Regions from separate parts of the Streptomyces sp. NBC_01635 genome, predicted to be linked through region 1. Evidence: riboswitches for the same ligand, from Rfam matches in the RefSeq annotation. Region 1 holds a riboswitch; each other region holds the start of a gene.

Region 1 (7,591 bases):
CGAGGACCACTGCTCGGCGCCGAGCAGTGCCTGCGGCACCACGAGCACGGCCTGGACTCCGCCGTAGATGTTGTTCTGGAGCCGGACCTGGATGCCGTGCCGCCGCGCGAGCTGCGAGACCACGTACAGGCCGATGCGCCCGTCGGCCAGGAGGCTGGCGACATTGACCTGGTCCGGGTCGGCGAGCAGGGCGTTCATCCGTTCCTGCTCGTCCACGGGCATGCCGAGCCCGCGGTCCTCGACCTCGACGGCGAGCCCGGAGGTGACGAATCCGGCGCGCAGCAGCACCTGGGTGTGCGGCGCGGAGTACAGCGTGGCGTTCTCGACGAGTTCGGCGAGCAGGTGGATGACGTCGGCGACGGCGTGCCCGCGCAGGGTGCCGTCGATCGGCGGCACCAGCTTGACCCGTGAGTACTGCTCGACCTCGGCGATGGCCGAGCGCAGCACCTCGGTCAGGGAGACCGGGTTGCTCCACTGCCGCCGGGAGACGGCCCCGCCGAGCACGGCGAGGTTCTCGGCGTGCCGGCGGATGCGGGTGGCGAGATGGTCGACGTGGAAGAGGCCCTTGAGCAGGTCGGGGTCCTCGATCTCGTTCTCCATCTCGTCGAGGATGGAGATCTCGCGGTGCACCAGGGACTGCAGGCGCCGGGCCAGGTTGACGAACACCTCGAGCTTCTGCTCGCTGCCCGCCTGGCTGGAGAGTTGGGACGCCTGGACGACGGCGGTGACGGCGCTGTCATGGGCCCGGGACAGGTCGGCGGCGAGCCGGTCGAAGTCGTCGGCGTCTCGGGGCGTCCCGCCCGGCTGCGTGCGCGGTGGCGGGCCGTCGCCACGGCGCAGGGTGTCCACGAGAGCGCGCAGGTCGGCCTCGCGCCGGGCCGTGCTCCGGCGCAGGCTCTCGATGCGGTCGTGCACGGACCGGGCCGCGCGGTCGGCGGCCACGGCGGCGATGACGATGCCGGCGAGGGTCACCGACACCGCGCCACCGAGCACACCCCACAGGGTCGCGCCCGGCCGTACGCCGGTGGAGCGGACGAGGAAGAGCACGGCGGCGCTGGCGCTGAGGGCGACCGCCACGGGCGGCAGGACGGCGAGCCGCAGCAACTGGGGCCGTATCTGCGCCTCGGGGTACGCGAGGGCGGGCCGGGCGGGTGGGCGCCCGTGCCGTCCGCCCTCCCGCCGGTCGGTGCGGGAGGGCGGACCGGCGGGAGCGCGGAGATCGGGCATGGGTGTCCTCGAACTGGTCCGTCGGTCCTGGGTGCCGGGGGACCGCGTGGGGCCGCGGCCGCCGGGCGCGCGGGACCGGTTCCGTGCTCCGCGCGGCTCGTCGCCGCGCGCGGCGGGCGGACGCCCGTTGTCGGCACCCGCGCGTGCCCCGGCCGACGGCCCGCCCGGGGCAGCCGCGGCTGCCGGCGACCCGCTGGTCACGCCCGAGGCGCCGGCCGGGCCCGAGCGGCGGGGTGTGTCACCCCGTCCTCTCCCTCGTCCGCCTTCTGCCTGCACGTACCGGTCCCCGCTCCCTGATCCGATCTGATGGGCGCGACCCCGTGGCGCGATGCGCCGAGCGACGGGTGTCGTCGTGGTGTCGCCGTACCGGTCGGGGGCGCCTCGAAAGACCGAGGGCGTCGGCCATGCGTCACCCGACCGACACTCACCGTAGTCACCACCGCATCACGTGCGGTGGTCAGTTGACAAACTCACACGGACGGCGTCCCGCTCTGGTATGAGGCTTCGTACGACAGACCGATAAACCCGTCACTCACTCGTCAAAGAACAGTCACCACTCGATCCGACCTGGTCAGAGGCGGTCATCGGGAAACACCGAGGGCCGGGGAGCTCAAAGCTCCCCGGCCCTCGTCCTTCCGCCCGGCCGCCCTACCGGAGGACCCTTCGGGACTCCTCTCCGCCCAGCGTGCCCCTCGCGAAAATATCACTCACCGTAGCGATCAAGGCCAAGGCTCATTCCTCCCCCACCAGGTCCAGGCCCTCGTGGGAGGAGTCCTTGACGGGGTCGGGCAAGGGCCACTTGCGGCTCGGGACGTGTCCCACACCCCGCCACCACGGTTCGGCCGGCAGCTCCCCGGCGGGCTCGAACGGCAGGCCAGGAACGGGGAAGGCGGCGGGCTGCCCGACCGCGTCGGCCGCAGCCATCGTCCACTCGCCGGGCTCCGCCCACGGGTGCGGTGCCAGGTTGAAGGTGCCCCAGTGGATCGGCAGGAGGACCCCGCCCGGCCGGCCCTGCTGGAGGTCGAGGTGGGCCTGGAGACCCTCTGCGGGATTCATGTGGATCTCCGGCCAGGAGCCAGGTCCCGGAATCGGGTCCGAGTGCCCCTGGGGCCAGAAGTCCGAGTACGCGCCGATCTGGATCATCGTCGCGTCGAAGGGGCCGTGGGTGGCGCCGATGTCCTTGAAGCCGTCGAAGTAGCCGGTGTCGCCGCTGTGGTAGACGCGGTGCTCCTCACCCGCGACGACCCATGAGGCCCACAGGGTGTGCTGGGTGTTGCGCAGGCCCCGGCCGCAGAAGTGGCGGGCCGGGGTGGCGGTGAGGGTGAGTCCGCCGATCCCGGTCGCCTCGTGCCAGTCCAGTTCGCGCAGCCGGTCGGCGGAGACGCCCCAGTGCTCGAGATGGGCGCCCACACCGAGCGGTACGGCGAACAGCGTGTCCGTGCCGGCGAGCGCCTTGACGGTGGGCAGGTCCAGGTGGTCGTAGTGGTCGTGCGAGATCACGACGACGTCGACCGGACCGAGCGCGGCCAGCGGCAGGGGTACCGGGTGCAGCCGCTTCGGGCCGGCGAAGGGGAACGGGGAGCAGCGCTCGCCCCACACGGGGTCGAACAGCACCCTCCGCCCGTCGATCTCCGCGAGCACACTGGAGTGGCCCATCCAGGTCAGGCGCAGCCCGGAGGCGGGCGGGCGGGCCAGGTCGGCGAGGGTGGTGGCATGCACCGGCAGGGCGCCGTGCGGGGCACGGCGGGACCGGGTGTCCTTGTCGAAGTAGGTCTTCGCCAGGTCCCGGGACGAGCCCGGGGGCCGGAGCCGGGTGGGGCCTTCGGGGTTCTGGAACACGCCGTCCCGGTAGTGCGGGGACCTGCGGATACGCGCCATGCGCTCACCGGTGGGGTCCGCACCGAAGGCCGCGGGCCGTAGCGCACGGAGCCCGGGGCTCTGGGAACGGGTACCGGCCACAATGCCTCCCAGTGGAGTCGGTCAGACATTCCATTATGTGTGGCCGGCCCGGCGCCAGGATGTCTCACCGACCGGAAAGCGCCCCGGAACCGTGCACGTGTCCCCTCACTTCTCGACGAAGGAGGAGCCGGTGGTCGCCGCCTTCGCCCGCGTGCTCGGGTCCCGGTGTCCGGGTCCCGCCGGCCCGGAAGAGGGCCGGAGCAGGAGGAGTTGTCCGGGCGGGCCCGCCGAACCGGGAACGCGGACACCCCTGGCACGGGCCGTGCCCGCACATGCTCCCCCGCCCCGCGCTCCCCCACCCCGCGCCCTCCCGGCCCGCGTCACGCCACCCCGCGTCACGCCACCGAGGCGATGCGCTCCTTGATGTCGTCCGGGGACAGCGCGCCCTTCGCCGTCACATGGTCCCCCGACGACTCCCCCCGCAGCCTGCGCCCTATCCACGGCACCAGGTACTCGCGCGCCCATTGGACGTTGTCCCGCCGGACGTCGAGGTTGCCGCGGGGCGGCAGTGGGGGCCAGACCTGCTCCGGATCGGCCGGGATGTCCAGGCCGAGGGCCTGTCCCGCGCGGAGCGCCACGCGCGTGTGCCCCTCGGGCGACAGGTGCAGCCGGTCGGTGTCCCAGGCCCTGCGGTCCTGGATGCTCCTGAGGGACCAGAGGTCGAGCACCGGGCAGCCGTACCGGTCGGCGACGGCCCGCACATGCCCGTTGTAGGTGGCGATCTTGCCGCGCAGGTGCCTGAGCACGGGCACGCCACGGGTGTCGAACCCGGTGGTCACCAGAACCGTGCCGGAGACCGCCACGAGTGCGGCGATCGCCTGTTCGAAACGCTCGGCCACCTCGTCCGGGTCACTGCCGGGACGCAGGATGTCGTTGCCGCCCGCACAGAAGGAAACCAGTGCGGGGGCCAGTTCGACGGCCCGCGGAAGCTGGTCGGCCATGATCTGGTCGAGCAGTTTTCCGCGCACCGCGAGATTTGTGTACCGGAAGTCGCCTTCGGGACGCCGGTCGGCGAGAAGCACCGCGAATCGGTCGGCCCAGCCGACGAATGCCCCGTCGGGACCGGGGTCGCCGACGCCCTCGGTGAAGCTGTCCCCCACCGCCACGTACGACCCGATCACTGCCTTGCTGTCATTCTTCGAATCGTCTGCCACAACCGGACATGATTCACCTTCGAATGTGACCTACGCGACCGTAGGAAGGCATTGACGGACGGTGAGATAAGCCACTCGCGAAGCATCGGCCAATCCGGAATAGCCCTCCGGGCAGGGACGTTGATCGGCGAGCAACGTGACGCACGGAACACCCCCGGCACCCCCGGCATTCCCCACCCCTCCACCTTTATGAGCACACCGGGCGCACCGGACGCACGAAAGGCCGGACCCGGGGATCGGGGTCCGGCCTTTCGGCGCGTCAGGCAGGTTGCCTCGGGGGTCAGCCGATGGAGACGCCCTTGCCGCGGAGGTAGGAGACCGGGTCCAGGTCCGAGCCGTAGTTCGGCGTGGTGCGGATCTCGAAGTGCAGGTGCGGACCGGTCGAGTTGCCGGTGGAGCCCGAGAGGCCGACCTGCTGGCCGCCGCTCACCGTCTGGCCGGCCGAGACGGAGAGCGAGGACAGGTGGGCGTACTGGGCGTAGTAACCGTCGTTCAGCTTGATGACGACCTGGTTGCCGTACGAGCCGGCCCAGCCGGCGGAGACGACGGTGCCCGCGCCCACGGCCTTCAGGGAGGTGCCGGTCGGAATGGCGAAGTCGACACCGGTGTGGTAGCCGCTGGACCACATGCTGCCGGCCACCTTGTAGGCGGTGCCGAGGCCGCCGCCGGGCACCGGCGAGCTGTAACCGGAGGTGGTCGCGGCCTGCTTCGCGGTGGTCGAGCCGGAGGAGGACTTCGGCGCGGACTGCCCGGAGGCCTTGCCGGCCGTCGTCGGCTTCGACGCGGAGGACGGAGCCGACGGAGCAGATGAAGAGGGCGTCTCGGAAGAAGAGGGCTTCTTCGGCGCACTGGTCGCGGCGGCCTTGCCGTCGACCGAGAGCTTCAGGCCGGGGTGGATGAGCGACGGGTCGTCGCCCACGGCCTCACGGTTGTCGGAGTAGAGCTGCTTCCAGCCACCGTCGACGTTCTCGGACTCGGCGATCTTCGCCAGGTAGTCGCCGCCCTTCACGATGTACGTGCGGACCTCGCCGTTCCTGCCACCGTCCGCCTTCACGCCGTCAGACGCCTTGCCGGCGACGGAATACGACTGGACGGCCTTTTCCGGGGCGGCCTGCGGAGTGGCGGCGCTCGCTCCGGTGGCGCCGAGGAGCGGCAGGGCGAGTACGGCGCCACCGGTCCCGGCGACGGCGATGGAACGGGTGAAACGCAAAGCGCTGGGACGGCGGTGCTTACCCTTTGCGGGCATGACGAATTTCCTCTCCGGCGCCTACGAGGTGAGCTGTCGGGTGCGGACTGGAGATGCCCGGCCGCGTCGAGAACGCGACTTAACCCCAAGCCGTTCCGGAGACCGGAACAGGCAGTCGTACCTGTGGGTCCCCCGCTCCTGCCATATACGGGTCAGAGGGTGAAGGTTCCGGACAGCGGCAGGATTAGGCGTCCGTCCGGATCGATGGCGAACGTAGGCGACCGAGACGCAAAGGGACAAGCACGATCTTCTGACCGAAGGTGTGCTTTCGTGATCCATTGCCCTGAAAACCGTCACCCAGAGTCGCCCAGAATTTTCGACACCCCCCGAACCCCCTTGCGAAATGCCGGAATTACGTGAACATGGCGACAACACATCGTCACCTCTATGACGATGCTCACCACCCCATTCCCATCTCCCCCTCTATGGTGGCACGTTATGGCGAAACTCCTTAAACGGACAGAACGTACCAATAGGTGAATCCTTGGACGGTTCGGCCGGGTCGGGGCGTGAGGCCGGCGGCACGGGTCCGTCCGCGCCGGCGGCTCCGCACCGGGGCTCCCCGGGACGGCCCTGCCTCCACTCCGACGGCCCCGTCGCCACCTCATCGCCCCTGCTCGGCATGTCGTATCGTCGGGTGACGCCCGCCGCCGACGCGCCGGCGGCGCAGAGTGGGAGAGGGGCCCCCGTGACGCAGCAGATCCCGTCGACCGAACCCGAGCTCACCGGAGTGCGCAATTTCCGTGATGTGGGCGGTCTGCCGACCGTCGACGGCCGCCGGGTGCGGCACGGGGCGCTGTTCCGCAGTGGCCATCTCGCGCACGCCACGGAGGAGGACGCCGCCTTCCTGTCCTCCCTGGGGCTGCACACCGTCTTCGACTTCCGCAACGCGGCCGACCACAAGCTGGACGGGCGGGACATCGAACTGCCCGGCGTGCGCAATGTGAACCTGCCGCTGAGCGACCCGGCCGACGGCGCCGAGTTCTGGAGGATGGTCCGCGACGGGGACCTGGACCAGCTCCGTTCGATCCTCGCCGGCGGCAAGGGGGCGGAGCGGATGATCGCCTCGTACCGCATGACGGTGAGGCAACGCACCGCCGAGCACTCCCAGGTGCTGCTCTCGCTCGCCGAGGAGAGTGTGCCCGCGCTGATGCACTGCGCGGCGGGCAAGGACCGCGCGGGCCTGTCGGTGGCGGTGACGCTGCTCGCGCTGGGCGTGGAACGGGACGCGATCTACGACGACTACCTGAAGTCCAGCGCCGCGCACCGCCGCTACAAGGTGCGCCGCAGCGGCACCTCCGCCTCGGCCTACTCCCCCGAGGTCATGGAACTGCTCGACCCCCTGTTCGACGCCCGCGCCGAGTACCTGTCGGCCGCGCTGGAGACGATCGAGGAGACCTGGGGCGGGGTGGACCCCTACCTCGAGCAGGGACTCGGGCTCACCCCCGAGAACCGGGAGCGGCTGCGCGAGCGCATGCTGGACTGAGTGATCCCCCGGCCGAGCAGGTGCTCGGCCGGGGGATCACGGAATCACTCGGCTCCCGCCGCGTCCGTCCGGGGACTACTGCTTCGCACCCAGCTCGAACAGCAGATAGATGAAACCCGCGAAGAGGTGCCCCACCACCACGTAGACGAACAGCCTCACCCACAGGGCGCGGGGAAACTTCTCCTCCAGGTCTTTCATGACACATCTCCTTGGGTGGGGCCCAGGCACAGGGCGGCCGTGGGGCTCTGCAGCAGGGTGTGGACGAACAGCAGCTCGACGCCGTCGGGGTCCTCGGCGGCGATACGGTGCGGGGTCAGCGAGTCGAAGTGCGCGCTGTCCCCCGGGGCGAGGCGGTGCAGGGCGTCCCCGAGGCGCAGCCGCAGCCGCCCCTTGAGGACGTACAGCCACTCCTCGCCCGGGTGGACCCGCACGATGTCGCCCTGGGCCCCGTACGGGACCTGGACCCGCAGGGCCTGCATCCCGCGCCCGGGGGAACCGGCCTGCCGGTACGTCCAACCG
Region 2 (7,591 bases), 2.7 Mb from region 1:
CCGTTCGACCCCGAAGCCGCGCACCCGGACGCCGCCCGTCACCAGCGCGGCGTTCACCTCGGCGAGGTCGCGCTCGGGCACCTCGCCGGTCACCCGGTCGTCGGTGACCACGACGTCGCCGATGCCCTGCTCCTTCAGCACCCGCGCCGCGTCCGCCGGGTCCGGTGTGGTCACCACCAGTCGGCCGCGGCTGCCCGCGGCCAGGTCGGCGACGGGTCCCTGGGTGAGCAGCCGACCGCGCGCCATCACGGCGGCATGCGTGCACACCTGCTCGATCTCGTCGAGCAGGTGCGAGGAGAGGAAGACGGTCGTGCCGTCCGCCGCCAACTCCCTTACCAGGGCGCGGATCTCCCGCATGCCCTGCGGGTCGAGTCCGTTGGTCGGCTCGTCCAGGACGAGCAGTCGGCGGGGCTGGAGCAGGGCCGCCCCCAGCCCGAGACGCTGCTTCATGCCGAGGGAGTACGCCTTCGCCTTCTTGCCCGCGGCGGCCGTGAGGCCCACCCGTTCCAGGGCGGCGGCGACGCGGGCGTGCCGGGTGCGCGGATCGGCGGTCGGGTCGGCGGCGTCGTAGCGCAGGAGGTTGTCGCGGCCGGAGAGGAAGCCGTACAGGGCGGGACCTTCGATGAGGGCCCCCACCTGCGGAAGCACGGCGCGCACGGAGCGCGGCATGGGCCGGCCCAGGACGTGCGCCGTGCCCGAGGTGGGCTCGATCAGGCCCATCAGCATGCGGATGGTGGTGGTCTTGCCGGAGCCGTTGGGACCGAGGAAACCGAAGACGCTGCCCGCCGGGACAGTCAGATCGAGACCGTCGACGGCGAGCTGTCCGCCGCGGTAGCGCTTGGTGAGCGCACGGGTGACGATGACGCCGTCACCCGTGCTCTGCGTGGCGGACGCCTCGCCCATCGGCTCCCTCGTTCCCTGTCGTGCTGTTCCCCCGGTGCTGTTCCCCCGGTGCCGTTCCCCGGGTTACTTCCCTTCGTTGGCCGCCTTCACCAGCGCGTCCTGGGTGACGGCGCCCACGTAGACCTTGCCGTCCTCGGTGAACAGGGCGTTGACCAGGCGGGTGCTGAACACGGTGCCCGTGCCGAACTCGCCCTTCACCCGGTCGCCGAGCGAGCCGAGGAAGCCGTCGAGGTCGCCGCCTCCGGAGCCGGTCGGCAGACCGCCCTCGCCGCCGGTGTCGAAGGTGGCGACGGAGTTCCAGCCCTCGCCGAGCACCTTCAGCCCGTCGAGGCCCTTGGCCAGGTCCTCCTCGGACTTCGGGGCGCGCTCCGGCTTCCCGTGCTCCCCGTCCTTCTCACCGCGGCCCTTCTCACCGCCGTCCAGCTCGCCCTCCTCGGTCACCTTGGCGCCCTTGGGCGGGGTGAAGTCGAAGGTCGACGCGGCCGGCCGGTCGAAGCTGACCTTGGTGAAGCCGACGTCCACGACGGCGGCACCGCCGCTCGCCGGGGTCAGTGTGAACTTCAGCGGCGTACCGGTCCTGTGGTCCACCGCGATGCTGATGGCGCCGACCGTGGAGCCGGACTGCCTGGGCTTGACGACCAGCTTGTACGCGTCCCGGCCGGCCACCTGCGCGGTGCCGTCGACGGTGACGGACGTGGTGTCGTCGACCGACTTCAGCGCCTCTTCGGCGAAGTCCTTGGGTGTGGCCGGGGGCTGGTGCTCCCGGTCCTTGTCCCCGGCGGACTCCTCGGTGGTGCTGTGGAAGACCTCGTTGGACTCGCTGTCGTAGCCCCAGACGTCCTTGCCGTTGTGGATCAGGCTGTACTCGGAGGCGTTCCCGAGCAGCGACACCTTCTGCCGGTCGGGGCCGTCGGCCGCGATGCGCAGGGTGTGCGTGCCGGAGGCCAGCTCGGTGAGCTTGGCCGTCGGGTCGGCGGAGGAACCGCCGTCCTCACCCTGGCCCATGGCGCCGGAGGCCAGGCTGCTCTCCAGGCCGCCGAGGTCCGGCAGCCCGAGGTCAGTGGTGATCTTCACGGTGCCGGAGAGCTGCTCGACATCCGACTGGGCGATCTTCTCGATCAGCTGCGCGGCGGTGATCTTCGGCAGGTCCGGGTCGCCGGAGTCGGCGAGCGCGGGAACGAGCCCGATGGTCGCGGCCGCCACTCCCATCACCGTGACCGGGACGATGTACCGCGCGGCCCTGTTCCGGCGTGCGCCCGGCTCGCCGGTCTCACGAGCGGTCGTCGTGTCGTCGGATTCGTACGGTGCCATGTGTGCCCTACCTCCGTGGTCGGCGGCGGCCTGCGTCTCGTGTCGCTCGCACCAGTCACACCCTGAGCCGCCATTCTCACCTGAATCGGTGAGGAGTGGTGATGTCCGTCGTGTTCCATCTGACCAAACCCTGCGGGCAGATGCGTCAGCCCCCGGACGCAACTCCGTGTACTGCTGCGGTATGACACGGGGCGCTGTTCCGCTCCCCGACCAGTAGGGGGTGGAGGAAATACCGTAAGGGCCGGCGGACGACCGGTGCGGCCCCTGCGGGCCTCTGCGGGAAACACCGAAGCAGCGGGCAGGAACGGGCGGGCGGGGTCAGCCGGCCCGGTGCACCACCGCGTCGCACAGCTCGACCAGGGCCGTCTTCGACTCGCAGGCCGGCAACGGAGCCAGCGCCGAGCGCGCCTCTTCCGCATAGCGCACGGTGTCCCGGCGGGCCTGCTCCAGCGCGGGGTGGGCGCGCAGCAGCCGCAGCGCCTCGGCGTGCCGGGCGTCGTCGCTGAGGTCGGAGCCGAGCAGCTCGCACAGGGCGATGTCCTCGGCCAGCCCCAGCCGGGCCGCCCGCTCGCGCAGCCGCAGCACGGGCAGCGTCGGGATGCCCTCGCGCAGGTCGGTGCCCGGGGTCTTGCCGGACTCGTGGGAGTCGGAGGCGATGTCCAGGACGTCGTCGGCGAGCTGGAAGGCCACCCCGAGGCGCTCGCCGTACTGGGTCAGCACGTCCACGACCGTGCGGTCCGCACCGGACATCATGGCGCCGAACCGGCAGGAGACGGCGACCAGCGAGCCGGTCTTGCCACCGAGGACGTCCAGGTAGTGATCGACCGGGTCCCGGCCGTCCTGCGGCCCCGCGGTCTCCAGGATCTGACCGGTGACCAACCGCTCGAACGCCTCGGCCTGCACCCGTACGGCCTCCGGTCCGAGGTCGGCCAGGATGTGCGACGCGCGCGCGAACAGGAAATCGCCGGTGAGGACCGCGACGGAGTTGCCCCAGCGGGTGTTGGCGCTGGGCACCCCGCGCCGTACGGCGGCGTCGTCCATCACGTCGTCGTGGTACAGCGTGGCCAGGTGGGTCAGCTCCACGACCACGGCGGACGGCACGACACCGGGAGCGTAGGGGTCGCCGAACTGGGCGGCGAGCATCACGAGCAGCGGCCGGAACCGCTTGCCGCCGGCCCGCACCAGGTGCTGGGCGGCCTCGGTGATGAAGGGGACCTCACTCTTCGTGGCCTCGAGCAGCCCTTCCTCGACAGCCGTCATTCCGGCCAGGACATCGGTCTCCAGAGCCTGGTCCCGCACGCTCAGCCCGAACGGCCCGACGACGGTCACGAGGGGTCTCCTGTCTGCTGGTGTCCACTGGCGCTTAGACGTCTTGCACAGTTTGTCGATAGGTCGCTGACATCACTCGAGTCAGCGTATCCGGTCATGTTTCGATCACCGCCAGCACCCACATTCCCCGGACTCACCTGCGCACGCGTGCACGGCGTCTCACGGCACCCTCCAATATCGGATCACAATCCGATCTTTTCTGATCAGTTGACAACAAAGGATATTCAACGCCTTTCGGGCATGACGACCCACCCCCGGAATCCACTCCCGGGGCACACCCGAACCACGATCCGGCACGTGATCCGGCGCGCGATCCGGCACGCAGACCATCCTGCCCGCCCAGGCGCCCGATTTGCCGCAATTACCAAGTACATCCCTCCTGGTGGCAAATGTGAACGCGCGGTGCGGCCAGTGAAGTGAGTCACGTACCCCTCGGTGCGCTCACCCCTCGCGCCCGTCGACGTTTCCCCTTGCCCCGAAAGCGAGTTGACCCTTGGCGCCCGCAAAGGGCCAAGTGCCGCAAACACCCCGATACAAGATCAAGCAGCGCGTTCTGTGACGGGCGCACTTGTTCCCGACAAGTGCACTCGCATACGTTCCCGGCCTGTCGGGCGGACGCCGAATCCTGCCACCGCCCGCGCCACCCATCGATGAACCCACTCACGGCAGGAGCGGGGGACCCAGGTAAGCCGCCGGACCGGTTCGCACCCGGAACGGCTCGGGGTGAAGCCATGCCCGCAGGGGCACGGCCGGGCACTCTCCCGCCCGAACCCGACAGCTCACCTCGCAGGCGTAGGAGAGGAACACAGACATGACCGCATCCGGTCTGCCCCGCCGCTTCGGCCGCTCCCGCCTCGTCCGCTCCGTCGCCGTCGCCGGTGTCGCGGCGGTCGCCCTCCCACTGTTCGGCGCCACCGCCGCCTCCGCCGCGCCCGCCGCTGCCACGACGTCCGCCGCCGGCACCGTGACCGCGTACCCGGACAACCTCGACGGCTGGATCCGCGAGTCGCTGACCGTCATGGCGCAGCACGGCATCCCCGGCAGCTACGACTCCATCCACCGCAACATCCTGCGCGAGTCGTCCGGCAACCCGCAGGCCATCAACCTGTGGGACTCCAACGCCAAGGCCGGCACCCCGTCGAAGGGCCTGCTGCAGGTCATCGACCCGACCTTCCGGGCGTACCACGTACCCGGCACGACCTTCGACCCGTTCGACCCGGTCGCGAACATCACGGCGGCCTGCAACTACGCGGCGGACCGCTACGGCTCCATCGACAACGTCTTCGGCGCCTACTGAGACGCCCGGCCCCTCGGGCCCCTCGGGACGCCGGGACACCGGAACGCCGGGGGCACCGGCCACACCGGCGGCACCGAGGCCTACCGGGGCACCCTCCCGGACCTGGGGCGGGGCAGGACGTGTGGGGGCACGTACGGTTCCGCTCCGCCGAACAACCGCTCGAGGACGACGGCCACCCCGTCGTCCTCGTTCGACGTGGTGACCTCGTCGGCCACCGCCTTGAGCTCGGGGTGCGCGTTGGCCATGGCGACCCCGTGGGCCGCCCAGTCGAACATCGGGATGTCGTTGGGCATGTCGCCGAAGGCGACGGTCCGCCCGGGTTCCAGCCCCAGGTGCTCGGCGGCCAGTGCGAGACCGGTCGCCTTGGTCACACCGCACGGCTGGAGTTCCACGGTGCCCGGACCCGACATGGTGACCGTGGCCAGCGAGCCGACCGCCGAACGGGCCGTCGCCGCCAACTCGTCGTCGGTCAGGTGGGGATGGCGCAGCAGCACCTTGCTGATCGGCCGGACCCACAGATCGTCCCGTCGTTCGACCCGCACGGCGGGCAGCGTCGGGTGCGGCATCAGATAGCCCGGTTCGATCAGGGTGAGTCCGTCCACCCCGTCCTGGTCGACCGCGGCGTACAGCTCCCCGACCTCGGCCTCGATCTTGCCGAGCGCGGTCTCCGCCAGTTCCCGGTCCAGGGTGACCGACCACAGCAGCCGGTCCGCGCCGGCGTCGTACACCTGCGCGCCCTGTCCGCAGACCGCGAGCCCGGTGGCGCCCAGGTCGTCCAGGAGCGGCCGCACTCGGGGCGCCGGGCGCCCCGTCACCACGAGGTGCCGGGCACCGGCCCGCGCCGCCAGCGCCAGCGCGGCGAGGGAGCGGTCGGAGAGGGTGTCGTCGCCGCGCAGCAGCGTCCCGTCCAGGTCGGTGGCGATGAGCGAGCAATCGGGGGGTGCGGCCATGATCAGAGAATACGGATACCGCGCCCGCCCGACTCACCACGCCCGGCCCCGCCCGGCCCGTCTCACCCCGTCCCGCCGGTTCCGTCCGGACCGGCTCCCCCTGCTTCGCCCGAGGTGCCGCGCCCGGGGCACCATCCGCGGCCTCTGTACCACTTGGCAACAACATGCTCCGCTACCTACCGCCCTTGTGGTCTTGGGCGGTACCTTCCAAGTGTCCAGGGGGGACTTGATCGGGGGGTCAGGTGAGCAGTGGACGCACACGTGTGCTGAGGCTCGAGGAGCTCGGCGAGGGGGAGCGGGAACGGTGGCGTGAGTTGCGTGCCGCGACGGAGGCACCGCGCAGCCCTTTCATGGAACCGGAGTTCGCCGCCGCCGTGTCCAGAGTGCGGCCCGGGGCCCGGGTGGCGGTGCTGTACGAGGGGGCGTCCGCCGAACCGGCCGGGTTCCTGCCCTACGAGCGGGGCGCGTTGGGGCAGGGCCGGGCGATCGGGCTCGGCGTCTCGGACTGCCAGGGCGCCGTGCTGCGTCCGGGTCTGGCGCTGGAGGCCGGTGAACTGCTCCGTGCCTGTTCGGTGTCGAGCTTCGCCTTCGACAACCTGGAGGCGGACCAGGCCCTGTTCGTCCCGCACGCGGCCGAGGAGCACGCCACCTTCGTCATCGACGTGGAGAAGGGCTACGAGACCTACGAGTCCGTACTGCGCGGCCAGTCGCCGAAGTTCCTGAAGACCACCCTGGCCAAGGAGCGCCGGCTCGGCCGCCAGGCCGGACCGGTGCGGTTCGTGTTCGACGAACGCGAACCGGCCGCGCTCCGCGCGCTCATCGGGTGGAAGTCGGCGCAGTACCGCAGGACCGGGCGCCGCGACCGGTTCGCGCAGGAGTGGATCACCCGGCTCGTGGGCCGCCTGGCCGGGACCCGGGCTCCGGAGTGCACGGGCACGCTGTCCGTCCTGTACGCCGGGGACCGTCCCGTAGCGGCCCACTTCGGTCTGCGCTCGGCCTCGGTGCTGGCCTGCTGGTTCCCGGCGTACGACCCGGAGTTCGCGAAGTTCTCGCCGGGGCTCGTACTGCATCTGCGGATGGCCGAGGCGGCGGCCGGCGAGGGCATCGGCCTGCTCGACATGGGCCGCGGCCCGGCCGAGTACAAGGACTCGTTGAAGACGGGCGAACGCGCCGTCTACGAGGGAGAGGCGACGCGTCCGGGTCTGGGCGCCGCGCTTCAGCTGCTGCGCCGCGAGCCCGCCCGCCGCGCGCACGGTTTCGTCGTCGCCCGGCCGCGTCTCGCCTCGCTGGCGTCGCGGACCTTGAAGGGGGCGGCCCGGCTGCGCCGGCCGTGAGCGGTTCCCGGCCGCGAGACCGCGAGAACCGCTGGGGACGGCGACGACCGCTCGTGACAACCGTTCGATGGTTCAACCGTTCGTGAGGAGGGGAGGGCTCATGTCCCGCACAGCACGTACGCAGGAGGAGATACGGCGGTTCCTGGACGTCGGCGCGGTTCAGGTCGCCGAACTGGACCTGAGCGGTGAGGAAGCCGCCCTGAGACCCGGTCCGGGCAGTCCACCGGTGACGCACGGCGAGGTGTTCCTGCTGGTCAGGAGAGACGGCCTGCCGGTGGGAACACTGCTGGGAAGGGTCCCGGAGGGGGGCGATCCGACGACGGTCCTGGCGTCGCTCGCACGGCAGGCGCAGACGCAGGTTCAGGCGCAGGCGCAGGTTCAGGCGCAGGGGCAAGGTCCCGACACGGCGGAGGCGGCCGGGGGGACCACCGCGCCGCCGCCCTTCACCTCGGTCGTCGTGGCCACCC
Region 3 (7,591 bases), 3.7 Mb from region 1:
AGCAGGCGCTGTCGCGGCCGACGGAGGAGTTCGTCCGCTCCCACGGGCTGCGGCTCGTCGTCTCGGCGGTCGCCGAACTGGAGTCGGGCAACCTGGACGCCGCCTGCGAGCAGGGGGTGCGCGCGGTGGAGGTGGCCGGCCGCATCTCGTCCGCGCGCACCACGGAGTACGTCAGGGACCTCCTGCACCGCCTGGAGCCCTACGGCGACGAACCCCGCGTGGTAGAGCTGCGCGAGCGCGCCCGGCCCCTGCTGATGACTCCCGCCTGACACCCGCCCGATGCCCGTGCGCCCCGCCTGATCCGGGCCGCCGTCTGCCGGCAGCCTTCGGCAGCCCCTTGCCGCCTTCCGGGTTGTCCGGGGTTTACGGGCGTTGTCAGTGGCGCAGTGCACTATCGGGACCTGGAGGTGGTGCGGGTGGCACGGCGGGCGTACGACTGCGAGGTGCTGGTGATCGGCGGCGGCATCATCGGCCTGTCGACGGCGTACGCGATCACCCGCGCGGCACCGGGCACGCGGGTCACGGTGCTGGAGAAGGAACCCGGCCCCGCCCGGCACCAGACGGGCCGCAACAGCGGCGTCGTCCACAGCGGCATCTACTACCGCCCCGGCTCCCTGAAGGCGCGGTACGCGGTGCGGGGCGCGGCCGAGATGGTCAAGTTCTGCGCGGAGTACGGCATCCCGCACGCGGTGACGGGCAAGCTGATCGTCGCCACCCGCCGGGACGAGCTGCCCCGCCTGCACGCCCTGGTCCAGCGCGGCCGGGAGAACGGTCTGGCGGTCCGCGAACTGGGCGCCGCGCAGATCGCCGCGTACGAGCCGGAGGTCGAGGGCCTGGCCGCCATCCACGTCGGCACCACCGGTGTCTGCGACTACGCGGCGGTGGCCCGCCGGCTGGCGGCCGCCTCCGGCGCGGAGATCCGCTACGGCGCGCGGGTCACCCGGGTCGACCGCCGCCCGGACCTGGGCGTGGCCGTCCTGACCGCCGCCGGGGACGTCGTGCGCGGCCGGGTGCTGGTGAACTGCGCGGGGCTGTACTGCGACGAGATCGCCCGCCTGACCGGCGACGACCCCGGCATGCGCATCGTGCCGTTCCGCGGCGAGTACTACGAGCTGGCCCGCCCGGAGCTGATCCGCGGCCTGGTCTACCCGGTGCCCGACCCGGCGTTCCCGTTCCTCGGCGTCCACCTCACGCGCGGCATCGACTCGGGCGTCCACGTCGGGCCCAACGCCGTACCGGCGCTGGCGCGCGAGGGCTACGACTGGCGGACGGTCCGCCCGCGCGAGCTGGCGGCCACACTGGCCTGGCCGGGCTCCCGGCACCTGGCCCGCCGCCACTGGCGGCACGGCACCGGCGAGCTGCACCGTTCCCTGTCCCGGCGGGCCTTCACCGAGGCGGTCCGTCGGCTCGTGCCCGCGGTCCGGGAGGCCGACCTGGTCCCGGCCCCGGCGGGCGTACGGGCGCAGGCGGTGCTGCGTGACGGCACGCTCGCCGACGACTTCCTGATCCGGGAGACGCCCCGCGCGGTCCACGTCCTGAACGCCCCCTCGCCCGCGGCGACCGCGTCCCTGCCCATCGGCCGGGAGGTGGCCCGCCGGACCCTGGCCGCCCTGGGCGGCGCACCCCGCTGAGGCGACCGCTCCCGCGGCCGTCGGACGAATCCCTCGCGGCACCCCCGTAAAATCGTCAGCACTGTGTCTGACTCCGTGAACACCCCCGATGCACACACCCGGCCCTTCGAGCACACGCCCGGCGTGTCGGTCCGCCGTACCCGGGAGAAGGGGGAGCCCCGTTTCCCGGACGGCCCGAAGGCCGATCCCGCCGGGTCGCACTTCGAGCGGCGGATCCGGAGTTTCCAGCCGCGCCGGAGCCGGGTCACCGCCGGGCAGGCGGACGCGTTGCAGCGGCTGTGGCCCCGGTGGGGCTTCGACGTCGACGGCCGGCAGCGCCTCGACCTCGCCGCGTTCTTCGGCAACGACCGCCCGGTCGTCCTCGAGATCGGCTTCGGCATGGGCGAGGCCACCGCGCGCATGGCCGCCGCCGACCCCGGCACCAACATCCTCGCCGTGGACGTCCACACCCCCGGCCAGGGCCATCTGCTCGGCCTCGCCGACCAGCACGGCCTGGACAACGTGCGCGTCGGCAACGGCGACGCGATCATCCTGCTGCGCGAGATGCTCACCCCCGACGCGCTGGGCGGGCTGCGCGTCTACTTCCCCGACCCCTGGCCGAAGAAGCGGCACCACAAGCGCCGGCTGATCCAGCCGGCCTTCCTCGACCTCGCCGCGGCCCGTCTCGCCCCGGGCGCGACCGTGCACTGCGCCACCGACTGGGAGCCGTACGCCGAGCAGATGCTCGAGGTGCTGACCGCGCACCCCTGCTTCGAGAACACCGTGGCGGACGGCGGTTTCGCGCCGCGTCCGGAGTTCCGGCCGCTGACCCGTTTCGAGGGGCAGGGGCTGGACAAGGGACATGTGGTGAACGACCTGCTCTTCCGCCGCGTACACCACGACGACCGGCCCGGCACCCGGGCCGCCACCCGGTCCGAGGACCGGAACGCCGCCGGCGCCTGAGCCCACCTGGTGTTCCTGCGGGCAGCACCGCTCCCTCGTTAGGGTCAATGCTGTGGCCATCAGCCGTCCGTACCCGACACAGCCCGGCGCGGCCCCCGGCCCCGCAGGGCCGGCCGACGGGCCCGCCCCGCGGCACGCGCACTGGTGGCAGCGTCCCCGGGTGCGCCGCGGGGCGCTGGCGGCCCTCCTCGCGCTTTCGGGTCTGGTCATCCTGGGTCTGGTCCGCGAGCAGACCGGTACGGAGGGTTTCCTGGTCGGCCTCGGCCTCGCCGTCCTGCCGGTGCCGCTGCTCGTCGCCGCGTTCCGCTGGCTGGACCGGGTCGCGCCCGGCCCGTGGCGCAATCTCGTCTTCTCGTTCGCCTGGGGTGCCGGCGCCGCCGCGCTCATGGCGATCGTCGCCAACAGCTTCGCCACGCGGTGGATAGCGACGGAGACCGCCGACCCGTCCCGCGCGGACACGCTCGGCGCGACCGTGATAGCCCCGGTCGTGGAGGAGTCCGCGAAGGCCGCCGCCGTCCTGCTGGTCTTCCTGTTCCGCAGACGCGACTTCACCACGATCCTCGACGGCGTGGTGCTGGCCGGGATCACCGCCACCGGTTTCGCCTTCACCGAGAACATCCTCTACCTCGGCACCGACCAGCTCACCGGCGGCAGCGGCGTCTCCTCCGTCACCGCGGCGACGTTCTTCGTCCGCGTCGTCATGGCGCCGTTCGCGCACCCGCTCTTCACGGCCCTCACCGGCATCGGCTTCGGGGCGGCCGCGCTCGCCACCGGGCGGCGGCGCCCGGTGCGCTTCCTGCTCCCGCTCGGCGGCCTGCTGCTCGCGATGGGCCTGCACGCGCTGTGGAACGTCTCCTCGACCCTCGGCGAGTACGGCTTCTTCGCCGTGTACGCGGCGTTCATGGTGCCGTCGTTCGGCCTGCTGACCTGGCTGGTGGTGTGGACCCGGCAGCGCGGGCTGCGGACCGTACGGGAGGAGCTGCCCTCCTACGTCAGGGCCGGCTGGCTGACCCCGGCCCAGCCCTACGCGCTCGGCTCGATGCGGGCCCGGCGCGTCGCCCGGCGGTACGCGCGCGGGCACGGCGGCCGGGCCGCGTCCCGAGCGGTGGCGCAGTACGGGGCGTACGCGACGGCGCTGGCGTTCCTGCGGCGCCGGGGGCGCCGCGGCGGCGTGGGTACGGACTTCGCCGCGCGGGAGCACGAGCTGCTGCGGGAACTGTGGCGGCGCCGCGACACGGCCCGCCCGGCCCTGGAACACGCGGCCCGGGTCACCGCACCGCCCGTCCCGCCCTGGCCGGTGTACGGCCCGTACGGCTCGCCCTGGGCGTACGAGGGGTACGGGCCGTACGGGAGATACGGGCCGTACGGGAGGTACGGCGCCGTGGACCCCGCGCACTTCGCGCACCCCGGGTACCCGGCGTCCGGGCCGAACCCGTACGCATACCCGTACCGCCCCTGAAACGCCGAACCGGCAGTCCTGACGTCGGGGGGTCGTCGTCAGGACTGCCGGGGCTGTGGCTGCGAGAGCGCGCGAAGACCGGCCGGGGCCGGGTTCTCAGACGGTGAGGCCCTTCGACTGGAGCCAGGCCAGCGGGTCGATGCCCGAGCCGGCGCCACCGGTGTGGACCTCCAGGTGGAGGTGGGCACCGGTGGAGTTGCCGGTGGAGCCGACGCGGCCGATCACGTCGCCGGTGTTGACCTGCTGACCGACGCTGACGTTGATGGAGGACTGGTGGGCGTACCAGATCTCGGTGCCGTCGTCGAGGGTCAGCACGGTCTTGTAGCCGTAGGAGCCGTCCCAGCCGGCGGAGGTGATCGTGCCGGTGTGGACCGCCTTGATCAGCGTGCCCGTGGGGGCGGCGAAGTCCAGGCCGGTGTGCTGGCCGGAGGACCAGTAGGCGCCGGCCTGACCGAAGGTCGAGGAGATGGTGTACGAGGAGGTCGGCAGCGCGTACTGCGTGGCCAGCTCGGCGAGACGCTCGGCCTCGGCCTTCTTCGCGGCCTCCTCCTCCGCCTCCTTCTTCGCGGCGGCGGCCTGCTCCTCCGCCTCCTTCTTCGCGGCGGCGGCCTGCTCCTTGGCCTCCTTCTCCGCCTTCGCGGCGGCTTCGGCGGCGGCCTTGTCCTCGGCCTGGCTCTGCTGCTGCTCGACCTGAGCCATGATCCGGGCGCGCAGCACCTCGCCGGCGTCGGAGGTGCTGCCCTGCTCGACCTCGTCGGCGACCGTGCCGATGCTGCTGAGCGGGGTGGCGGAACCCTGGGGGGTTTCCTCGTCGGAGATGAGGGAACCGACGGAGGGAAGGTCCGGCATCGAGATCGAGACCGGCGGCTTGCCGGTCTGGGCGCTGGCCATGCCGCCACCGGCGACCGCGGCTATGACACCGACGCCCAGGACGGTGGAGCTACGGGCGAGGCCTCCGCCGCGCTGCTTGCCGACGCGATGCCGGCCGCGCACGGGAGGAAGGGACTCCGCAGTGGGGTTCCACTCCTCGAAGGGGCCCTCGTCGGTGCGGATGCTGCCGTAGCCGAAGGTGTCGCTGTCGCGCTGGCTCGGCATGAAGGGGGCCTCGGGGGCAGGCCGGTTCGACGCCACGTGGGCGCACTCCTTTCCTTCCTTCTCGCCTACCGGGTTAGCTGACGGGTTCGGAGCAGGAAGGTCTCCTACGCGCGTAACCGTCCGTGTCTCCACGGGGGCATCTACGCGATTCACCCCAAAATGTTGGTTCCCCGGTTCCCTTGCGGGATTCGGCGCGTGCGCACGGAGCCGACTCGTGTGACGGCTGGGACGACCGCGCTGCGTTATCGAACGTTAATAGACGGAGGGCTCTTATTCCAAGCCGTTCCTCTTGATCGTTAACGATTCCCGCACGGACTTAAGCATCACGACCGCCTCAAAACGGGCGAGTTGACTCTCCCTCATTCGTCACACCGCATCTGACAGTACATCAGTTGTTATGCGCAGCGGGGCGGCCCGATCACCCGGCGTGATATCGGCGGGGAGGGCCCGGAGAGCGCGTTCTCGAAACCTCCGCCGGAAGACGGGCCGGAGGACGGGAACGGGAACAGAAGCGGGAACGGGAACGACCGAGGGCCGGAACCCTTTCGGGTTCCGGCCCTCGGCCTTCAGTAGCGGGGACAGGATTTGAACCTGCGACCTCTGGGTTATGAGCCCAGCGAGCTACCGAGCTGCTCCACCCCGCGTCGTTGTGTAACCAGCATACGGCATGCGCAGGGCACTCCGCACACACATGATCCCCGCCCCTCCGTCACCGGCCGGTCAGATGGCGGTTCGGCGCCTCGGCGGCCTCCTTGTGCTCCGGCAGGACGACGACGGTGGCTCCCTCCGCGGCCAGCGCCCCACTGCCGTCGGCGCCCGCCACGAAGGTGTCCGGCTCCCGCCACGCGGTGACCACCCGCCGTACCCCCGCGTCCAGGATCAGCCGGGCGCAGGGCACCGGACGGGAGGTGCGGCGGGCACAGGGTTCCAGGCTGGAGTACACGGTGGCGGTCGCGAGCCGCGGGTCCGCGGGGTCGATCTTGGCGAGGGCGGCCTCCTCGGCGTGCACCACCGGGTCGCCGCCCTCCCGGGAGTGGCCGCGCGCCAGTTCGGTGCCGTCGGCCGCCACGACCACCGCGCCCACGCTGAACGCCGTCTCCGAGGGCGGGCACCGGTCCGCGAGTTCACAGGCGAGGGCCAGCCAGTGGTGGTCGGCGGCTACGGGGAGCGGGCCGGTGCCGGGGGCGGTGGGCTCGTAGCGCATGAGGACGACGTCACCGATGGGGCGGGTCTCCAACAGCCGCAGCCGACCGCCCTGGTAGGCGCCGGGGCCGAAGAGGCGGGCGGCGTCCGGGTCGCCGACGAAGAGCGGGGCGAGGACCAGCTGGAGCTCGTCGGCGAGCCCCTGGGTGAGGAGTTGGGTGTGGATCAGGCCACCGCCCTCGACCATGAGCCGCCGGACGCCGTACGCGTCGTACAGGTGCGTCAGGAGCCGCCGCCAGTCGAGCTCGGCGCCGAGCGGCACGATGTCGGCGGCGATGCCGTGCGCGCGGGCGCGTTCGGCGCCCTTGTCGGTCGTGCAGAGGACCTTCGCGCCGCCGGTGTGCCAGAAGTGTGCCGCCGGGTCCAGGTCGCCCGAGCCGCTGACGGTGACCTTCAGCGGGTATGCGGGGCGGCCCTCGGCGACCCGGGCGGCACGCCGCTCGGGCGCGTTGACCAGCAGCCGGGGGTTGTCGGCGCGGATCGTGCCGGCGCCGATCAGGATCGCGTCGACCGACGCCCGCACCTCGTCGACCCGGTCGAAGTCCTCCGGGCCGGAGAGCAGCAGCCGTTCGGGGCCGGTGTCGTCGAGATACCCGTCGAGCGAGACGGCGGCGGACAGCAGGACGTACGGGTGAGGCATCGACGGTGCTCCTGACGGGGACGGCGGGCCGGGCTGGGCAGAGCCAGAACTGGGCTGGGGCGGGCTGGGTCGGGCGAAGAGAGTCTTGCACCCGGTGTGTCCCCCTGCGGAGGGAAGCCGTACGGTGTGCCACCGCCACGTGGCGCGAAACCGTACGGCGCGAACCGTACGGCGTGGAAACGCGCGGTGGCTCCGCCGCATCCGGCGCCGGCCCGCGACGAGGGACCTTCCCCCATGCCCCGTGGGTGTCGTCCGCCATCTCGTTTGGGTGGTGTCACGGATGGCGAGTGCCGGGGGTCGGATGTGAGCGTGGAGAAACCCCCGGGCCGCGGTCCCGGGACGCACAGGCCGTAACCCCTCGGGACCCGTGGGTGCACCGGCCGCGGCCCCGTATGGCGGGGAACCCCCACCGACACGAAGGAGCGTTCCCCACTCGGGTCAGTCGATCAGTCCCCCCTCCGTTCCCGTGCTGTGGAAGGTGGTGACCCGTGGGACATGCCGACACCCTGCTCGCCATGGGCGGCGCGTTCCTCGCCGCGGCGTTCCTGGCCCGTCTCGGCAGCTGGATCGGACTGCCGACGATCCCGCTGTTCATGCTCGCCGGCATTCTGCTCGGCCCGC
Region 4 (7,591 bases), 1.3 Mb from region 1:
GATGACCTCCAGTTCCTCCTTGTTGGAGGGGTAGTCGGGCACCACCCGCTTGACGACGCCCTGTTCCGTGCCGAGGGCGAGGCCCGGCGACGCCTCGTCGAGCGTCGTCAGGCAGATCACCCGCTCGTCGTCCTCCAGGGAGACGAACTCCGAAATCGGCGCCCCGCCCGAGAGGTTCGGGGTCGGCATCGACTCCGGCAGCTGCGGGAGGTCGACGACGTTCAGCCGCAGCAGACGCCCCGTCGAGGTGACCACGCCCACCTCGCCCCGGGCGGTGGCCGGCGCCGCCGAGAGGATCATGTCGTGCTTGACCCGCTTGGCGTGCGCGCCTTTGGGGAACGGCTTCGCGTCCGCCGTGCGGGCGATCAGGCCCGTGTCGGAGAGCAGCACCCGGCACGGGTCGTCCGCCACCTGAAGCGGCACGGCGGCGACCGGGGTGGCGGACCCGTCCAGCAGGACCGTACGGCGGTCGTCACCGAACTTCTTCGCCACCGCGGCCAGTTCGGACGAGACCAGCTTGCGCAGCTCCGCGTCCGACTCCAGGATGCGGGTCAGCTCCTCGATCTCCGCGTTCAGCCGCTCCTGCTCCGCCTCCAGTTCGATGCGGTCGAACCTGGTGAGGCGGCGCAGGGGGGTGTCCAGGATGTACTGGGTCTGGATCTCGCTCAGCGAGAACTGCTCCATCAGACGCTGTTTCGCCTGCGCGGAGTTGTCGCTGGAGCGGATCAGGCGGATGACCTCGTCGATGTCCAGCAGCGCCGTGAGCAGGCCCTCGACCAGGTGCAGACGGTCGCGCCGCTTGCCGCGGCGGAACTCCGAGCGGCGGCGGACCACGGTGAAGCGGTGGTCGAGATAGACCTCCAGCAGCTCCTTGAGGCCCAGGGTGAGGGGCTGGCCGTCCACCAGGGCCACGTTGTTGATGCCGAAGGACTCCTCCATGGGGGTCAGCTTGTACAGCTGCTCCAGGACCGCCTCCGGTACGAAGCCGTTCTTGATCTCGACGACCAGCCGCAGACCGTGGGCGCGGTCGGTGAGGTCTTTGACGTCGGCGATGCCCAGGAGCTTCTTCGAACCGACCAGGTCCTTGATCTTGGCGATCACCTTCTCCGGGCCCACCGAGAACGGCAGTTCGGTGATGACCAGGCCCTTGCGGCGGGCGGTCACCTCCTCCACGGTGACCGTCGCGCGGATCTTGAAGGTGCCGCGGCCCTTCTCGTACGCGTCCCGGATGCCCGGAAGGCCGACGATCCTGCCGCCGGTGGGCAGGTCGGGGCCCGGGACGTGCTTCATCAGGGCGTCGAGGTCCGCGTTCGGATGCCGGATCAGGTGGCGGGCGGCCGAGATCACCTCGCGGAGGTTGTGCGGCGGCATGTTGGTGGCCATGCCGACCGCGATGCCCGACGCGCCGTTCACCAGGAGGTTCGGGAACGCGGCGGGCAGGGTCGTCGGCTCCTGCTCCTGGCCGTCGTAGTTGGGTGCGAAGTCGACCGTGTCCTCGTCGATGGACTCGGTCATCAGGCTCGTGGCCTCGGTCATCCGGCTCTCGGTGTACCGCATGGCGGCCGGCGGGTCGTCGTTGCCCAGGGAGCCGAAGTTGCCGTGGCCGTCGACCAGGGGGACCCGCATCGAGAAGGGCTGCGCCATGCGCACCAGGGCGTCGTAGATCGACGTGTCGCCATGGGGGTGCAGCTTGCCCATGACCTCGCCGACCACGCGTGCGCACTTCACGTAGCCGCGGTCGGGCCGCAGGCCCATCTCGTTCATCTGGTAGACGATGCGCCGGTGCACCGGCTTCATGCCGTCGCGCGCATCCGGCAGGGCGCGGGAGTAGATGACCGAGTACGCGTACTCGAGGAAGGAGCCCTGCATCTCGTCGACGACGTCGATGTCGAGGATCCGCTCCTCGTACGAGTCGTCGGGCGGCGGGGTCTTCGTGCTGCGGCGGGCCATCGCTGCCGGCTCCTTGCTGAAGCGTGGGACGGTATCTGACGCGGACCATTGTGGACCGCCGCACCGACAACCGGGACCATGACCCCCGCCGCTGTCCTCCGCCGGGGGCCGGGGCGGGGTGCCGGCAGAGTACGCGCACCTCCCGCCGGCGCCGCGAGCGGGGCACCCGGCGCGACCGGGGCGCGCCGGCACCGGGCGCGCGCCTCGTACGCGGCGTGATCCCCTGTCCAGTGCGGTCCCGTACACCCCACGAACCCCATGAGTACCGTGCCGTCCCACCCGTATCCGCGGTTCTCGCTCTCGGCGTACCCGGTCCCCTCCGGGAACTTCGCCGGTGCTCCGCACGCTTGCATACAGTGGCAGGACCGGCACAAACGGCGGATGCGACGACCGCCTCCGCGATCGAAGGGACATACATGCCCATGGGTCACACGGCCACCGCCCAGGCAGGCTCCGGCGGCCTGACAGCGACCGAGCACCGGCTGTCCAACGGCCTGCGCGTGGTGCTCTCCGAGGACCACCTGACCCCCGTCGCGGCGGTGTGCCTCTGGTACGACGTCGGCTCGCGTCATGAAGTCAAGGGCCGCACCGGCCTGGCTCACCTTTTCGAGCACCTCATGTTCCAGGGGTCCGGCCAGGTGAAGGGCAACGGCCACTTCGAACTGGTCCAGGGGGCCGGAGGCTCGCTCAACGGCACCACCAGCTTCGAGCGGACCAACTACTTCGAGACCATGCCGACCCACCAGCTGGAGCTCGCCCTCTGGCTCGAGGCCGACCGCATGGGCTCCCTGCTGGCCGCCCTGGACGAGGAGTCCATGGAGAACCAGCGGGACGTCGTCAAGAACGAGCGCCGCCAGCGCTACGACAACGTCCCCTACGGCACGGCTTTCGAGAAGCTGACCGCCCTCTCCTACCCGGAGGGCCACCCGTACCACCACACGCCCATCGGCTCGATGGCGGACCTGGACGCGGCCACCCTGGAGGACGCCCGCGCCTTCTTCCGCACGTACTACGCGCCCAACAACGCCGTGCTCTCCGTCGTCGGTGACATCGACCCGGAGCAGACGCTCGCCTGGATCGAGAAGTACTTCGGCTCCATCCCGTCCCACGACGGCAAGCCCGAGCCCCGCGACGGCTCGCTGCCCGGGATCATCGGCGAGGAGCTGCGTGAACTCGTCGAGGAGGAGGTCCCCTCGCGTGCGCTGATGGCCGCCTACCGGCTGCCCGAGGACGGCACGCGCGCGAGCGACGCGGCGGACCTGGCGCTCACCGTCCTCGGCGGCGGTGAGTCCTCGCGGCTCTACAACCGGCTGGTGCGACGGGACCGTACGGCCGTGGCGGCCGGATTCGGCCTGCTGCGGCTGGCCGGGGCGCCCTCCCTGGGCTGGCTGGACGTGAAGACGTCCGGTGACGTGGAGGTGCCCGTCATCGAGGCCGCGATCGACGAGGAGCTCGCCCGGTTCGCCGAGGAGGGCCCCACGGCCGAGGAGATGGAGCGCGCCCAGGCGCAGCTGGAGCGGGAGTGGCTGGACCGGCTCAGCACCGTCGCCGGCCGGGCCGACGAGCTGTGCCGGTACGCCGTCCTGTTCGGCGACCCGCAGCTCGCCCTCACCGCCGTAGGGCGCATCCTCGACGTGACCGCCGAGGACGTCCGGGAGGTCGCCAAGGCCCGCCTGCGTCCCGACAACCGCGCGGTGCTCGTCTACGAGCCCGTCGCCTCCGGGGCCGGGGAGTCCGAAGAAGCCGCCGGCGCCGAGGAAGCCGCGGCCGCCGGCACCGACGAGAACGAGGAGACGGCGAAGTGACCGAGCTCGCCACGATGGATTTCCACCCCCAGCCGCAGGCGGGCGAGGCCCGGCCCTGGGCCTTCCCGGCCCCCGAGCGCACCACCCTCGGCAACGGTCTGACGGTGCTGCGCTGCCACCGTCCCGGCCAGCAGATCGTCGCTGTCGAGGTGCTGCTCGACGCGCCCCTGGAGGCTGAGCCGGCCGGGCTCGACGGTGTCGCCACGATCACCGCGCGGGCGTTCTCCGAGGGCACCGACAAGCACTCCGCCGAGGAGTTCGCCGCCGAGCTCGAGCGCTGCGGCGCCACCCTGGACGCCTACGCCGACCACCCCGGCATCCGTCTGAGCCTCGAGGTGCCGGCCTCACGGCTGGCCAAGGCACTCGGGCTGCTCGCCGACGCCCTCAGGGCGCCCGCCTTCGCCGACAGCGAGATCGAGCGCCTCGTCCGCAACCGCCTCGACGAGATCCCGCACGAGCTGGCCAACCCCTCCCGCCGCGCCGCCAAGGAACTCTCCAAGGAGCTGTTCCCGGCGACGTCGCGCATGTCCCGCCCGCGCCAGGGCAGCGAGGAGACGGTCGCGGTCATCGACTCGGCGGCCGTACGAGCCTTCTACGAGAAGCACGTCCGCCCCGCGACCGCCACCACGGTGGTCGTCGGCGACCTCACCGGCACCGACCTGGACGAGCTGCTCGGCGACACCCTCGGCGCCTGGACCGGATCGGCCGCCCAGCCGCGGCCCGTTCCGCCGGTCGTCGCCGACGACACCGGCCGGGTCGTGATCGTGGACCGCCCCGGCGCCGTGCAGACGCAGCTGCTCATCGGCCGCGTCGGAGCGGACCGGCACGACCGTGTGTGGGCCGCGCAGGTGCTCGGCGCCTACTGCCTCGGCGGCACCCTCACCTCCCGGCTGGACCGCGTCCTGCGCGAGGAGAAGGGCTACACCTACGGCGTACGGTCGTTCGCCCAGGTTCTGAGGTCCGCCCCGGACGGCACCGGCGCGTCGCTGCTCGCCATCAGCGGATCCGTCGACACCCCGAACACCGGGCCCGCCCTGCAGGACCTGTGGACGGTGCTGCGCACCCTCGCCGCGGAGGGCCTCACCGACGCCGAACGCGACGTCGCCGTGCAGAACCTGGTGGGTGTGGCGCCGCTCAAGTACGAGACCGCCGCAGCCGTCGCCGGCACCCTGGCCGACCAGGTGGAGCAGCACCTGCCCGACGACTACCAGGCCGAGCTGTACCGGCGGCTCGCCGCCACCGGCACCGTGGAGGCGACCGCGGCGGTGGTGAACGCCTTCCCGGTGGACCGTCTCGTGACCGTGCTGGTCGGCGACGCGGCGAAGATCAAGGAGCCCGTCGAGGCGCTCGGCATCGGTGAAGTCGCCGTGGTGGCCGCCGAGTAGACGGCCTGTCAGCGATCGGAACGCCGCTGGGGGCAGTCTGCTGCGAGGGCCCCGCGGACACCCGGTGGAGCGCACCTGCGCGTGGCCCTGGTGACGTGAAAGTCACCAGGGCCCGCTTATGCCCGAATTGGGGTGGGAGGCGCCTGTCTGCCCTGTGGGATGCGCTACAAAAGCCGGGATTCGTTTGGGAATCGAAACGCGTCCCGCTTAGCTTCATGCGGTCTGTTCGTCGGGCAGTGCGCCGCACCCGCGGCACCGGACAGTCATCGCCGAGTCCCCCTACGGCGCGAGCCGGGGGAGCCGGGGACCCAACCGTCCCTGGGGTGAATCGGACGCCCGCGCGTGTCGCGAGGGGGCCCGTAGGAGACCTTCCTGCTCCGAACCCGTCAGCTAACCCGGTAGGCGAGAGGGAAGGAAAGGACCACCCTGTACATGGCGTTCACCCGCGCCCCCGGGAAGCACCGCCGTCCCGGCCGCGTGCATCGCGGCACCGCCAAGGTGGCGGGCGTCGCGGCCCTCACCACCACCGGTGTCATCGGCTCCCTCGCGGCTCCGGCGCTCGCCGCCGAACCCCTCGCGGAACAGACCGGCCTCACCCCCGTGATCACCCTGGGTGACGAGGTCGCCGCCCAGATCGACGCCCAGGCGGCCGCCCAGCACGAGGCCGCGCGCGAGGCGGCCCAGGCCGCCGCCCGCGAAGCCGCCGAGGAAGCTGCCCGGGAGAGGGCGGCCGAGGAGGCCGAGCAGGCCCGCGAAGTCGAGGAACGCGCAGCGCGGGAGGCCGAGCGCAAGCGTCTCAACACCTTCGTGTCCCCGATCGCGGGCTCCTACGTCTCGACCGGTTACCTGTCCGGCGGCGCCGTCTGGTCCTCCGGCAGCCACACCGGTGTCGACTTCCACGCCGCGAGCGGCACCCCCGTGCTCTCGGTCGGCATGGGCACCGTCGTCGAGGCCGGCTGGGGCGGCGCCTACGGCAACCACGTCGTGATCAAGATGCACGACGGCACGTACACCCAGTACGGCCACCTGTCGTCCGTCGGTGTCTCGGTGGGTCAGCAGGTCACCCCGGGACAGCAGATCGGCGTCTCCGGCGCCACCGGCAACGTCACCGGCGCGCATCTGCACTTCGAGGCCCGCACCACCGCCGAGTACGGCTCCGACATCGACCCCGTCGCGTACCTCCGCGCGCACGGCGCGAACCTCTGACCGGGCACGTACCCCCGGCCTCCGTATGCGCCTCGACGTCCGCGGGATCCCCTGACACCGCGGGTGTCCGCTTTCCGTGGAATGGCCCCGGACCGCTCTGCGGGCCGGGGCTTTCGAGGTTTCCGGCGGACCGCCCGTTGTCCAAAAACGAACATGATTTCCGGCTCGCCGTCGGAAATTCCCGCGCGTTGCAATAGAGTCACGGAACAGGCGTCGCCCGTTGACGTTATGCGGGGATTAATTCGGAGGTCGGTCATGCGTATTCCGGCGCACTCGGTGTGCACGGCGATCCGGGACGACATCGTCTCGGGTGTCTACGAGCGTGGCGGCCGGCTCACCGAGGAACTCCTCGCCCGCCGCTACGGCGTCTCGCGCGTCCCCGTCCGGGAGGCCCTGCGCACCCTGGAGGCCGAGGGCTTCGTGGTGACCCGGCGCCACGCGGGCGCGTGCGTCGCGGAACCCACCGAGCAGGAGGCCGCCGACCTGCTGGAGATGCGGCTGCTGCTGGAGCCGCTCGGAGCCTCCCGCGCCGCGCAGCGCCGCACCGAGGCCCACCTGAAGGTGCTGCGCGGCCTGGTCCGGCTGGGTCAGGGGCGGGCCCGCCAGGGCCACAGCGACGACCTGCGCTCCCTGGGCGGCTGGTTCCACGAGACGCTCGCCCAGGCGTCCGGCAGCCCGGCGCTGACGTCGACGCTGATCCGGCTCCGGCACAAGATCGGCTGGATGTACGAGGTGCGGGGGACGAGGGACCCCGTGGAGTGCTGGGCGGAGCACGGCGCGGTCGTGGACGCCGTGGTGCGCGGGGACGGTGAGCGCGCGCGTGCGGTCATGGCGCTGCACACCGAGCGTGCCGCCGCCGCCCACCGTCTGCGCTTCACCGCCGGGGCTGGCGGGGCCGAGCGCGCGGACCGGACGGCCCGCGCGGAGGGCGTGAGGGACTCGCAACATCCCGTAAACACGCCGAGCCTGCGCTCTTAACGCGGGTGCCGTATACAAAAGGGAGCGCGCTTCCAGGGCATTTCTTGCTGTGCTCGAAAAGGGAAAGAGAAAGGCCCGCCCGGCGATATTCGGGCAGGCCTTTCGGTGGTGCGGGCCGGTATCTGTGAGCCACAGAGAACCGTAACCATCCATTGAGGAAACCGGACGGCGCGCAACCGGTTCCGCGAGAGCGGCGCCGGCTCGGGCGCAGAAATCAGACGGTCTCGGGGAGCTCCTCGAGACCCTCGGAGACCAGCTTCGCCAGTC

The links. A riboswitch is a leader RNA that binds a small molecule or an ion and turns the genes downstream of it on or off. The one in region 1 is predicted to bind cyclic di-AMP.
Positions count from the first base shown of each region.
Region 2: linked by a shared signal. The riboswitch ahead of OHB56_RS24870 (transglycosylase SLT domain-containing protein) and the one ahead of OHB56_RS37000 (peptidoglycan DD-metalloendopeptidase family protein) in region 1 are both predicted to bind cyclic di-AMP.
Region 3: linked by a shared signal. The riboswitch ahead of OHB56_RS20235 (M23 family metallopeptidase) and the one ahead of OHB56_RS37000 (peptidoglycan DD-metalloendopeptidase family protein) in region 1 are both predicted to bind cyclic di-AMP.
Region 4: linked by a shared signal. The riboswitch ahead of OHB56_RS30950 (M23 family metallopeptidase) and the one ahead of OHB56_RS37000 (peptidoglycan DD-metalloendopeptidase family protein) in region 1 are both predicted to bind cyclic di-AMP.

Region 1 covers NZ_CP109277.1:8,007,337-8,014,927, reverse strand. Annotated here, with positions in the region: gene OHB56_RS37015 (ATP-binding protein) at 1-1,227, opposite strand, end outside; gene OHB56_RS37010 (MBL fold metallo-hydrolase) at 1,960-3,186, opposite strand; gene OHB56_RS37005 (SGNH/GDSL hydrolase family protein) at 3,522-4,307, opposite strand; gene OHB56_RS37000 (peptidoglycan DD-metalloendopeptidase family protein) at 4,621-5,586, opposite strand; cyclic di-AMP (ydaO/yuaA leader) riboswitch at 5,590-5,755, opposite strand; gene OHB56_RS36995 (tyrosine-protein phosphatase) at 6,275-7,072, shown strand; gene OHB56_RS36990 (DUF6126 family protein) at 7,148-7,270, opposite strand; gene OHB56_RS36985 (XRE family transcriptional regulator) at 7,267-7,591, opposite strand, start outside.
Region 2 covers NZ_CP109277.1:5,320,553-5,328,143, reverse strand. Annotated here, with positions in the region: gene OHB56_RS24885 (ABC transporter ATP-binding protein) at 1-903, opposite strand, end outside; gene OHB56_RS24880 (DUF2092 domain-containing protein) at 967-2,214, opposite strand; gene OHB56_RS24875 (polyprenyl synthetase family protein) at 2,533-3,543, opposite strand; cyclic di-AMP (ydaO/yuaA leader) riboswitch at 4,187-4,349, shown strand; gene OHB56_RS24870 (transglycosylase SLT domain-containing protein) at 4,355-4,840, shown strand; gene OHB56_RS24865 (HAD family hydrolase) at 4,921-5,790, opposite strand; gene OHB56_RS24860 (GNAT family N-acetyltransferase) at 6,054-7,124, shown strand; gene OHB56_RS24855 (glycosyltransferase) at 7,225-7,591, shown strand, end outside.
Region 3 covers NZ_CP109277.1:4,349,895-4,357,485, forward strand. Annotated here, with positions in the region: gene OHB56_RS20215 (MFS transporter) at 1-269, shown strand, start outside; gene lhgO (L-2-hydroxyglutarate oxidase) at 387-1,631, shown strand; gene trmB (tRNA (guanosine(46)-N7)-methyltransferase TrmB) at 1,695-2,573, shown strand; gene OHB56_RS20230 (PrsW family intramembrane metalloprotease) at 2,626-4,032, shown strand; gene OHB56_RS20235 (M23 family metallopeptidase) at 4,129-5,163, opposite strand; cyclic di-AMP (ydaO/yuaA leader) riboswitch at 5,175-5,331, opposite strand; tRNA gene OHB56_RS20240 (tRNA-Met) at 5,698-5,771, opposite strand; gene OHB56_RS20245 (dihydrofolate reductase family protein) at 5,837-6,970, opposite strand; gene OHB56_RS20250 (cation:proton antiporter) at 7,459-7,591, shown strand, end outside.
Region 4 covers NZ_CP109277.1:6,673,038-6,680,628, forward strand. Annotated here, with positions in the region: gene OHB56_RS30935 (DNA topoisomerase IV subunit A) at 1-1,950, opposite strand, end outside; gene OHB56_RS30940 (pitrilysin family protein) at 2,367-3,755, shown strand; gene OHB56_RS30945 (pitrilysin family protein) at 3,752-5,140, shown strand; cyclic di-AMP (ydaO/yuaA leader) riboswitch at 5,398-5,560, shown strand; gene OHB56_RS30950 (M23 family metallopeptidase) at 5,573-6,346, shown strand; gene OHB56_RS30955 (GntR family transcriptional regulator) at 6,602-7,324, shown strand; gene OHB56_RS30960 (HPr family phosphocarrier protein) at 7,539-7,591, opposite strand, start outside.